4 regions of the Nonomuraea sp. KM88 genome follow, and region 1 is predicted to be linked to each of the others. Evidence: riboswitches for the same ligand, from Rfam matches in the RefSeq annotation. Region 1 holds a riboswitch; each other region holds the start of a gene.
What was found. Region 1 has a riboswitch for cyclic di-AMP ahead of ACTWPV_RS12360 (C40 family peptidase). Riboswitches for the same ligand answer to the same signal wherever they lie in the genome.

Region 1 (2,190 bases):
GCCAGACGGGCAGCCCGCCGGTGCCCGCGGCGACGTGGGTCAGCTCGTGGGTGAGGACGACGTCCTTGCCGGTGGAGGTGAGCCTGCCGAACGACTCGGGGACGACGATCACCCGCCCGCCGTCGGCCACCGCCGCCAGCCCGTCGAGTCGCTCCACGCCGGCCAGCCGGGCCGCGTCCTGCGCGGAGCCGGGAACGATGACCACGGGCCGCACCGGGCGGCCGAGCACGGCCGTGACCCGCAGCCCCGCCGAGTCGGCGCGGCGGGCGAGTTCGCTGAGCGTGCCGGGTGCGGCGCGGTGGCCGGTGACGAGGGAACGTGTCCCGCGGGCGGTGACCTGGCCGTCCGGCCACAGGTCACGGGCGTGCGCGGGGAAGACGGGCGATCCGGGGGCGGGCGCGTCGGCGGCGAGGCCGAGGAGGAGGAGCGCGGCCAGCGCGGCTCGTCGGCTCACCTGCTCGGACACGCTGCCGATCGTAGTGGGCCCGACTAGGGCCGGCCCCCTACGAGGGGCCGCCGACGAGGGGCCGCCGACGAGGGGCCGCCGACGAGCGTGAGGACGGGCTGCCACGGGAGCCCGCCCGGGCTCCGGAAGGTCTCCCGGGCCCGGGCGGGGCCTCATCAGAGGCCGGGACGGACCGCGCCGACGAACGACGACCTGCGCCATCCGCCCAGCTTGTCGATGCGCACCCGTTCGCCTGTCCGCGGCGAATGGATCATCTTGCCCTTGCCGACGTACATGCCCACGTGGCCGAGCCCGTTGAAGAACATGAGGTCCCCGGGCTTGAGGTTGCGCCAGGAGACCTTGTTCCTGATGCCGGCGAACTGGCTGCTCGCCACGCGCGGGAGTTTCACCCCGGCCTTCTTCCAGGCGTACTGGACGAGGCCGGAGCAGTCGAACGAACCAGGGCCTGTGGCGCCGTAACGGTACGGGTCACCGATCTGGTTCTTGGCCACGGCGATGGCCTTGCCGGCCTTCACCTTCTGCCGAGCGATCTTTGCCCGCTTGCGAGCGGCCTTGGCCGACTTCGCGGTGGTGGCAGCGGTGGCCGCCCTCACCGAGGAGACGCCGGCCGTGTCGCTCCTCGTCGCCGCCTGAGCCGTGGGGGCGTGGAGGACCAGACCTCCGGCCGTCACGGTCATCGTGAGCACGACGCCAGGCAGGGCAAGGCGGGACAGACGGGGGTTGTGCAGGGAGGTAGACAGGATTTCTCCTTGGGTCTTCCACGAACGCCTACCGGGTTAGCTGTCGGATTCGGGCCTGGAAGTCGCCCTACGGCGCGATGGCGCGCCGATTCACCCCTGATCCCTGGGGAACTGGGATCGCTGGGTCCCCGGTTCCGTGCCTCCTGACTGCACGGATTCGGCAGGTCATCGCCCGTGTCATGGGGATATCGCGGCGATGACCAGCGGATCTTCATCTGTCTTCACATCGGGAGGGACCGATGCGGGTTCACGGCGCCATGGCTTGTGCACCGCGACGACGCCAGAAGCTACGCGGAACGGTCAAGGATCAGCAAAAGCCGAGTCAGGCTGTAAAGATCGACTAAGGCCTCAGTAAACTCCCGAACCCCTGTTGGAACAGGGGGCGTCGTTACCAAAAAGTGACCCTGCTCACATTCGCGAAACATCCGTCTTGTCAGGGGTCAGATGTCGCGTTTGTCACATTCCGCCTCGTATGATCTCGACCCAAGGTGATCAAGAGAGTGCGGAACGTGATCGCGGACCGCCCGCACGACGGCAACGATGGTGCGTCGTAGAAGGAGGGACGGAATTACGGGCGGACGGCGCCCACGAGGCTGCGGCCGTAGGCGGAGAGGCTGACGACCTTGACCACGTCGCCCGTCTGCGGCGCATGGACGATCTTCCCGTTGCCCGCATAGATGCTGACGTGCCCCAGACCCTCGCTGAAGATGAGATCACCGGGCTGGAGCGCGTTCAGCGACACCTTGCGGCTGGCGCCCCACGCCCACTGCGCCCACGTCGTCCTCGGCAAGGACACGCCCGCGGCCCGCCATGACGCCTGCGTCAGCCCCGAGCAGTCGTAGCCGCCCGGCCCCGTCCCGCCGAACACGTACGGCTTGCCGACCTGCGCGAACGCGAACCGCAGCACCGCCGCGGCGTTCCCCGACGCCGGTCCCGTGTACGCGATGCCGGTGCTGTTCGGGTCACCGGTCTTGTAGGCGCCCA
Region 2 (2,190 bases), on a different contig from region 1:
ACATCACCCAGCGCGAGCGAGAGGTGCTCACCCTCGTCGGCACGGGCATGTCCAACTCCGAGATCGCCGAGCACCTGCACCTCACCGTCGGCACGGTCAAGACCCACATCGGCCGCCTCCTGGCGAAACTGCACGCCCGCGACCGGGCCCAGCTCGTCATCGCCGCCTACGACGGCGGGCTCGTCAACCCGTCGACGCGGTGATCGCCGAACCGACCTGCCCTCAGTTCATCGAGATGTGCACGTGGTCGTAGTGGTTCTCGGTGATGCTGCCCCGGTTGGACATCGTGCTCCAACCCGAGCCGTGGTTGATGCGCTGCTTCCAGATGACGTACTTGACGCCCAGCCTGCTCTTGTTCTTGATGGCCCACTCCGCGATGCGGTCGCCCAGGGCGGCGTTGGCGGCGGAGGGCATCGAGCCGCCCGTGCTCATCATGAAGTCGCAGGCCCGGCCCAGGGGGTGTTCGCCGCTGGAGCCCGAGCGGAAGCAGCCGACGGTGAAGGGCAGCGCGAAGTTCTTGCCGATCTGCTCCTTCATCAGCCGCGTGCGCGGCGTGATGTTGTCGGAGCCGGACGGGAGTTCGGGTGCCCAGCCGCCGTCTGACCTGCGGTTGGTGCCGAACGGCACCAGGTCCTGGAGCTTCTTCTCGATGTCGTCGATGACGTCCTCGGCCTCGTCGCGCTGACCGGCCACCTCGGCCGCGTCCTTGCGGATCTTGTCGGCGAGCTCGACGGCCTGCGCGGAGGCCTTCTTCTTCTCGTCGCGCGCCCTGGCCACGCCCTGCACGAACGCCTGCTGCTCGGCGGTGACCTGATTGAGCACCGCGGCGCCGCCGCTGTTCTCCGGCAACATGAATACGGGCACTCCGGGGTTGCCGTTCTGGTAGCGCAGGCGGGCTATCTCGGCGACCCGCTTCTCGGCCGTCGTCAGCGCCTCTTCGGCGGTGGCCAGCCGGGCCTTGGCCGCCTTGGCGGACTTCTGCGCCTTGGCCAGCTCGACGCGCTTGAGGTTGTAGGCCTCGATCAGCTTGTCGACCTTCTTGTTGAGCTGCTTGAGCTGCGCGCGCAGCTCCGACTCCTTGGGTTTGGGGGCCGTGGACGCCGCGGACGCCGGGGCCGCCGAAACGACGACGGCGGCGGCGGTGATGAGACCGATGGCAAGACTCGCGGGGGACGAAGCCGCCACGTAGGTGTTCCTCTCCCTCTGCCGGCCGGGTTAGCTGACGGGTTCGGGTATGGGAGCTGCGTATCCCTACCACGGATGTGGATTCACCCCAGGTGCGATGGGTCCCCGGCTCCCGGGCAACTCGCCCAGGATTAGGCGGTGCAACGGCTGTTACGGCCGATGCATAAGGGGATATTAGTGGTAGATCACGAGACATGCGACCTTAAGTAGAAATCTATTCTTGATCTACTTGTGATCGGAGCATGCGCGCGGCCTCTTCCGGCAGCACGTCGTTGACGAACGAGCCCATCGCGGACTCCGAGCCCGCCAGATACTTGAGCTTGTTGGGCGCCCGCCGGATGCTGAAGAGCTCCAGATGCAGGTACGCGAGCTCGCGGTCCCGCCGCACCGGGGCCTGGTGCCAGGCCGAGATGTACGGCATCACGACCCCGAACAGCCCGTCGAAGGCCCGCAGCACCGAGGTGTAGAGCGGGGCGAACGCCGCACGCTCCTCCTCCGTGAGCGCCGCCAGGTCCGGCACCTGCCGGTGCGGATACACGTGCACCTCGTACGGCCAGCGCGCGGCCGCGGGCACGAACGCCGTCCACAGCTCGTTGCCGGCCACCACCCGTGTCCCGGCGGCACGTTCGGCGGCCAGCACATCGGCGAACAGGTTGCCCGGGCCCTGGTAGCGGGCCGCGGCGCCGAGCTGGAGTTTCGTTCTGGGCGTGACGTACGGGTAGGCGTAGATCTGGCCATGCGGATGCGCCAGCGTGATGCCGATCTCCTCGCCCCGGTTCTCGAAGCAGAACACCTGCTCCACGCCCTCGATCCCGGACAATTCGGCCGTACGGTCGGCCCACGCCTCCATGACCAGCCGCACCTGGGCGTCGGAGAGCTTCGAGAAGGATGACGAGTGATCCGAGGTAAAGCACACCACCTCGCACCGCCCCACCCCCGGACGAACCTCACTCAGCCCACCCACATCGTGATAAGTCCCAAAATTCGTGGAGAAGGAGGGGAAGC
Region 3 (2,190 bases), on a different contig from region 1:
GGCTGGTGAGCAGGGAACTGGCCGGGCGTGGCCTGCGGGTGCTCGGCGTGGACGCCTCCGCCGGCATGGCGCGGGTCGCCGCGCGGCGCGTGCACGTGGTCCTGGGTGACGGCTGCGCGTTACCCGTACGCGACGGGTCGGTCGACGCGGTCACCACGATCTGGCTGCTGCACCTGCTCGACGACGCCCGCCCGGTGATCGCCGAGGCCGCGCGCGTGGTGCGGCCGGGCGGGGTGTACGTCACGACGGTGGACAAGCGCGCCGCCCACGGGCCTGGAGGGCGGCGGCGTCCCTCCGACGGCCGGGAACTGGTCGTGGCGGAGGCGGTCCGGCACGGTCTGCGCCAGGCCGGCGAGACCACGTTCGTGGGTCACGGGCAGGGGCGGGACGGGCCGGACCCGGTGTTCCGGCTGCTGGCGTTCACCCGCGACGGGTGACAGGGCGGAGTCGGTTTCGCATCGAAAGCGACGCCGTGCGAAGCTGTGGTTGTCCCCAACACCATGGAGGTCCTCATGGCGGAATCACCGGAGCCGGAAGTCAGCGAAACTCCCGAGGACGAGATGAAGCGCAAGTTCCGCGAAGCACTGGAGCGCAAGCGCAACCAGCACGCGGGCTCCGGCGCTGGTGGCAGGGGCGTCGACCCATCGAAGATTCACGGGGCGCACGGCCCGGCTGCGAGTAAGAGATCGTTCAGGCGCAAGAGCGGCGGCTGAGCCGGAAGGACCGAGGGGGTACGGCATGCCGTACCCCCTTTCGTATTCCCGCGCAAGGTAGATCTTTGCCCGGTTCATGGCGAATCGTTTGCGTATGTCCGATTCGCTGCTAGAGTTGCCGCCATTACCAGCCGGTGACCTGGCCCTTACCCAAGAGAGGGCCTCCGGCTGGCGCCGAATCCCGACTCGATCGGGAACCGGGGACCCACCTCACTGGGGTGAATCCGGCCCGTGCCGGTAGGGCATCTCCACGCCCGAACCCGTCAGCTAACCCGGTAGGTGTGATGGAGAGGACAGAACGCATGTATGACCGCAGCGTATCCCCGAATCGCGTAGCGCCGGCCGCCGCCTGAGCGGCCCCCCTTCCCCCCTTTCTTTCCCTCGCCCGATGTAGTCGCTCGGGCGTGCCGCAGCGCCGTGCCCTCTTGCCGGCGTGCCTCCCCCTCGTCCCCTCGCGAAGGACTTCACACTTTCATGTCTCCCCGTTTTGGCCTGCGTTCCCTTGCCCTGCTCACCGCCTCCGCCGTCGGCTCGATGAGCGTCGTCTGCACCGCGGCACACGCCGATCCCGGCGCCGAGGAGAAGGCCCTGTACAAGGGCTCCACCACGGCGTCGTACTTCTGGGACGACGGCTCGGGCAGGGCGGGCGACACCGGCCTGCCCGCCAGCGGCAAGCCGATGCAGAAAGGCATGGCCGCCAGCCCGAGCTGGCCGCTGCTGACCGAGGGGTACGTGATCTACAAGGGCAAGAAGATGCCCTTCTTCGTCGGGGACAGAGGGCCCGGGGAGCCCTCCAGCCGCGGCATCATGCTGGATCTCGACGCCAAGACGTTCGCCGACCTGACTGGCGGCACCTTCAACCCTCGCTCGCTGATGGTCAACGGCAACGGCGGCAAGGGGCACATCAAGATCGACTATGTCATCACCAAGTGGGGTGACGGTCTGGGCAAGAAGGGTCGGCCGGTGCCCTTCTCGACCGGCGCCTACGCCCGGCGGGGCTGACTTTACGAACGCGGCGCCAGAATGACATTCTGGTCACCGTGACCCTCCGCGTAGCCGCGAACGGCATCGACATCGCCTACGAGAGCATCGGTTCCCCCGACGGGCGGCCCCTGCTCCTCATCATGGGGCTCGGCGCGCAGCTCACCCACTGGGACGACGGGTTCTGCGAGCTCCTGGTGGAACAGGGGCACCACGTCGTCCGGTTCGACAACCGCGACGCGGGCCTGTCGACCCACCTCCACGACCAGGGCGCTCCCACGACGGGGGCGCCTTCGGCGTACCTGCTGGACGACCTGGCCGACGACACCGCGGGCTTCATGGACGCCATCGGCTGGCCGGCCGCCCACGTGGTCGGCGCGTCCATGGGCGGGATGATCGCCCAGTCCCTGGCCATCCGGCATCCGGCACGGGTGCTGACCCTGACCTCGATCATGTCGACGCCCGGCCCCACGGTCGCTCCGCCGACGGAGGCCGC
Region 4 (2,190 bases), on a different contig from region 1:
TCGGTGCAGGCCAGTTTCGGCTTCGCCATGCCGTACGATCCGGCGCACCGGCTGTGGGCCCCGGAGCTGGGCGGGGGCTCGCTGCTCGACCTGGGGGTCTACCCGTTCGGCCTGGCCCAGCTGCTTCTGGGCATGCCCACCGGCCTGCGCATGACGGGCTCCCTGGCGCCGAGCGGGGTTGACGCGGAGGCGGGCGGGGTGTTGCTCTATCCCGGCGGCAGGCGGGCTTTCGTGGAAACCTCCTTGCTGGGGAATTACCCGAACCAGGCCTGTGTTGTAGGTACGCGGATGCGGGCGGACATCCACGCGCCGTTCTGGGCGCCGGAGCGGATCGTCCTCACCGGGCCTTCCATGGAGCCGGAAGAGCATGTGCTCGATCCGGCCGACAACGGATACGCCGGTGAGCTCCGCGAGGTCCGCGCCGCCACGGCCGAGGGCAGGACCGAATCCCCGATCATGCCCCTTGACGAATCCCTTGCCATGTCAGGGCTTCTGGCCGACGCTCGCCGGCAACTCGCCTAGCTGGGCCTTTATGCAGTTGTAATCCTCTTGCCTCATGTATTACCTTGTGGGGCATCTTACGGCATACGTCCGGTTTGTCCGGCTATGTCTGACCATCGCACGATAGATCACAGGATCGTCCTGTGACCGCTGAATCCGCATCACGCGGAACCGGGGACCCAAGTCCTTTGGGGTGAATCGGCACTCCGGTGCCGTAGGGCAGCTTCCACGCCCGAACCCGTCAGCTAACCCGGTAAGCGGCATGGAAGCAAGGAGTTACCCCCTCGATGGCCACGTTCCGTCTTACCGCAATCCCCAAGCGAACCATCACCTGCGCCGCGCTCGGCGCCAGCGTCCTCGCCTCGGCCCTCGGCGTCAACGTCGCCGCGGCCAACGCCGACACCCCGCCCGCGGACAAGCCGGCCGCCGTCTCCCCGGTGACCGACTCCAAGAAGCGCGCGGTCAAGGAGACCACGGTCAACGTGACCGCCTCCCAGGTCCTGGACTTCGCCAAGTCCCAGGTCGGCACCTCCGAGAACGCCGCCGGCGGCGGCACCCCGTACCAGAAGTGGTACGCCGACTCGCAGCGCGCCGCCGAGACCATCGCCCGCGACGGCGGCAACCGGGCCGCGTACCTGAACGCCGCCTGGTGCTCGATGTTCGTCTCCTGGGTCGGCGAGCAGACCGGCGCCCGCCCGCAGATCGGCTGGGACGCCTACACCGTCACCCACGCCAAGTGGTTCGCCGCCAACGACCGCTTCGGCACCAAGGCCAAGCCCGGCGCCGTGGTGTTCTTCTCCTGGGACGGCGGCAAGAAGATCACCGACATCCAGCACGTCGGCTTCGTCGTGAAGGACAACGGCGACGGCACCATCTCCACGATCGAAGGCAACACCGGCAACGGCAAGGTCGAGGAGCGGACCCGTCCGAAGTCCCAGGTCGTCGGCTACGGCTACCCCGAGTACGCCGCCTGACCCCGATCACCGCGAGCGAGCGCGCGTCCCGTGCGGAACGCGCGCTCGCTCGCGTTTCCGCCCGGCCACCCGGGCGGCCGGCGGCCTAACCGTCCGCCGCCGCCCGCTGGATGGCGTGCAACTCGGCGTAGCGGCCCTGGCGGGCCATGAGCTCGCCGTGAGCGCCCTGCTCGGCGATCCGCCCGCCGTCCAGCACCACGATCAGGTCGGCCATGCGCACCGTCGGGAAGCGGTGGGTGATGAGCAGGGTGATGGCGGCGCGGTGGCGGCGGGCGGCCTGCGCGTACCGGGCGAAGACGGCGCTCTCGGCGGGAGCGTCCAGGGAGGCGGTCGGCTCGTCCAGCACGAGCAGCAGCGGCTCCTCCCGCATCGACGCGCGCGCCAGGGCCAGGCTCTGCCACTGCCCGCCGGACAGCGTCACGCCGCCCTCGAAGCTGTCGCCCAGCTCGGTGTCCAGGCCCCTGGGCAGATCGGACACCGCGTCCGCGGCGCCGGCCCGCGCCAGCGCCTGCTCCACGGCGGGGCGGTCGTCCATACGGGGCAGGTCGCCGATGCCGACGGTCTCGGCGGCGGTGAGCTCGAACGGCACCCAGTCCTGGAACACGGCGCTGATCCTGCGCCGCCAGCGCACGGCCGGAACGTCCCGCAGTGGGACGTCGTCCAGCAGGATCTCGCCGCCGGAGGGCTGGTAGAGGCCGCACAGCAGCTTGGCGAG

Region 2: linked by a shared signal. The riboswitch ahead of ACTWPV_RS48635 (coiled-coil domain-containing protein) and the one ahead of ACTWPV_RS12360 (C40 family peptidase) in region 1 are both predicted to bind cyclic di-AMP.
Region 3: linked by a shared signal. The riboswitch ahead of ACTWPV_RS35875 (hypothetical protein) and the one ahead of ACTWPV_RS12360 (C40 family peptidase) in region 1 are both predicted to bind cyclic di-AMP.
Region 4: linked by a shared signal. The riboswitch ahead of ACTWPV_RS35355 (CHAP domain-containing protein) and the one ahead of ACTWPV_RS12360 (C40 family peptidase) in region 1 are both predicted to bind cyclic di-AMP.

What each region holds. Positions count from the first base shown of each region.
Region 1 is NZ_JBQQCC010000003.1:596,534-598,723, forward strand. It holds gene ACTWPV_RS12355 (hypothetical protein) at 1-466, opposite strand, end outside; gene ACTWPV_RS12360 (C40 family peptidase) at 622-1,143, opposite strand; cyclic di-AMP (ydaO/yuaA leader) riboswitch at 1,217-1,379, opposite strand; gene ACTWPV_RS12365 (NlpC/P60 family protein) at 1,775-2,190, opposite strand, start outside.
Region 2 is NZ_JBQQCC010000038.1:7,672-9,861, forward strand. It holds gene ACTWPV_RS48630 (response regulator) at 1-203, shown strand, start outside; gene ACTWPV_RS48635 (coiled-coil domain-containing protein) at 223-1,185, opposite strand; cyclic di-AMP (ydaO/yuaA leader) riboswitch at 1,191-1,333, opposite strand; gene galT (galactose-1-phosphate uridylyltransferase) at 1,400-2,190, opposite strand, start outside.
Region 3 is NZ_JBQQCC010000015.1:120,199-122,388, forward strand. It holds gene ACTWPV_RS35865 (class I SAM-dependent methyltransferase) at 1-437, shown strand, start outside; gene ACTWPV_RS35870 (DUF5302 domain-containing protein) at 513-713, shown strand; cyclic di-AMP (ydaO/yuaA leader) riboswitch at 876-1,010, shown strand; gene ACTWPV_RS35875 (hypothetical protein) at 1,188-1,715, shown strand; gene ACTWPV_RS35880 (alpha/beta fold hydrolase) at 1,754-2,190, shown strand, end outside.
Region 4 is NZ_JBQQCC010000014.1:287,001-289,190, forward strand. It holds gene ACTWPV_RS35350 (Gfo/Idh/MocA family protein) at 1-522, shown strand, start outside; cyclic di-AMP (ydaO/yuaA leader) riboswitch at 640-776, shown strand; gene ACTWPV_RS35355 (CHAP domain-containing protein) at 789-1,475, shown strand; gene ACTWPV_RS35360 (ABC transporter ATP-binding protein) at 1,561-2,190, opposite strand, start outside.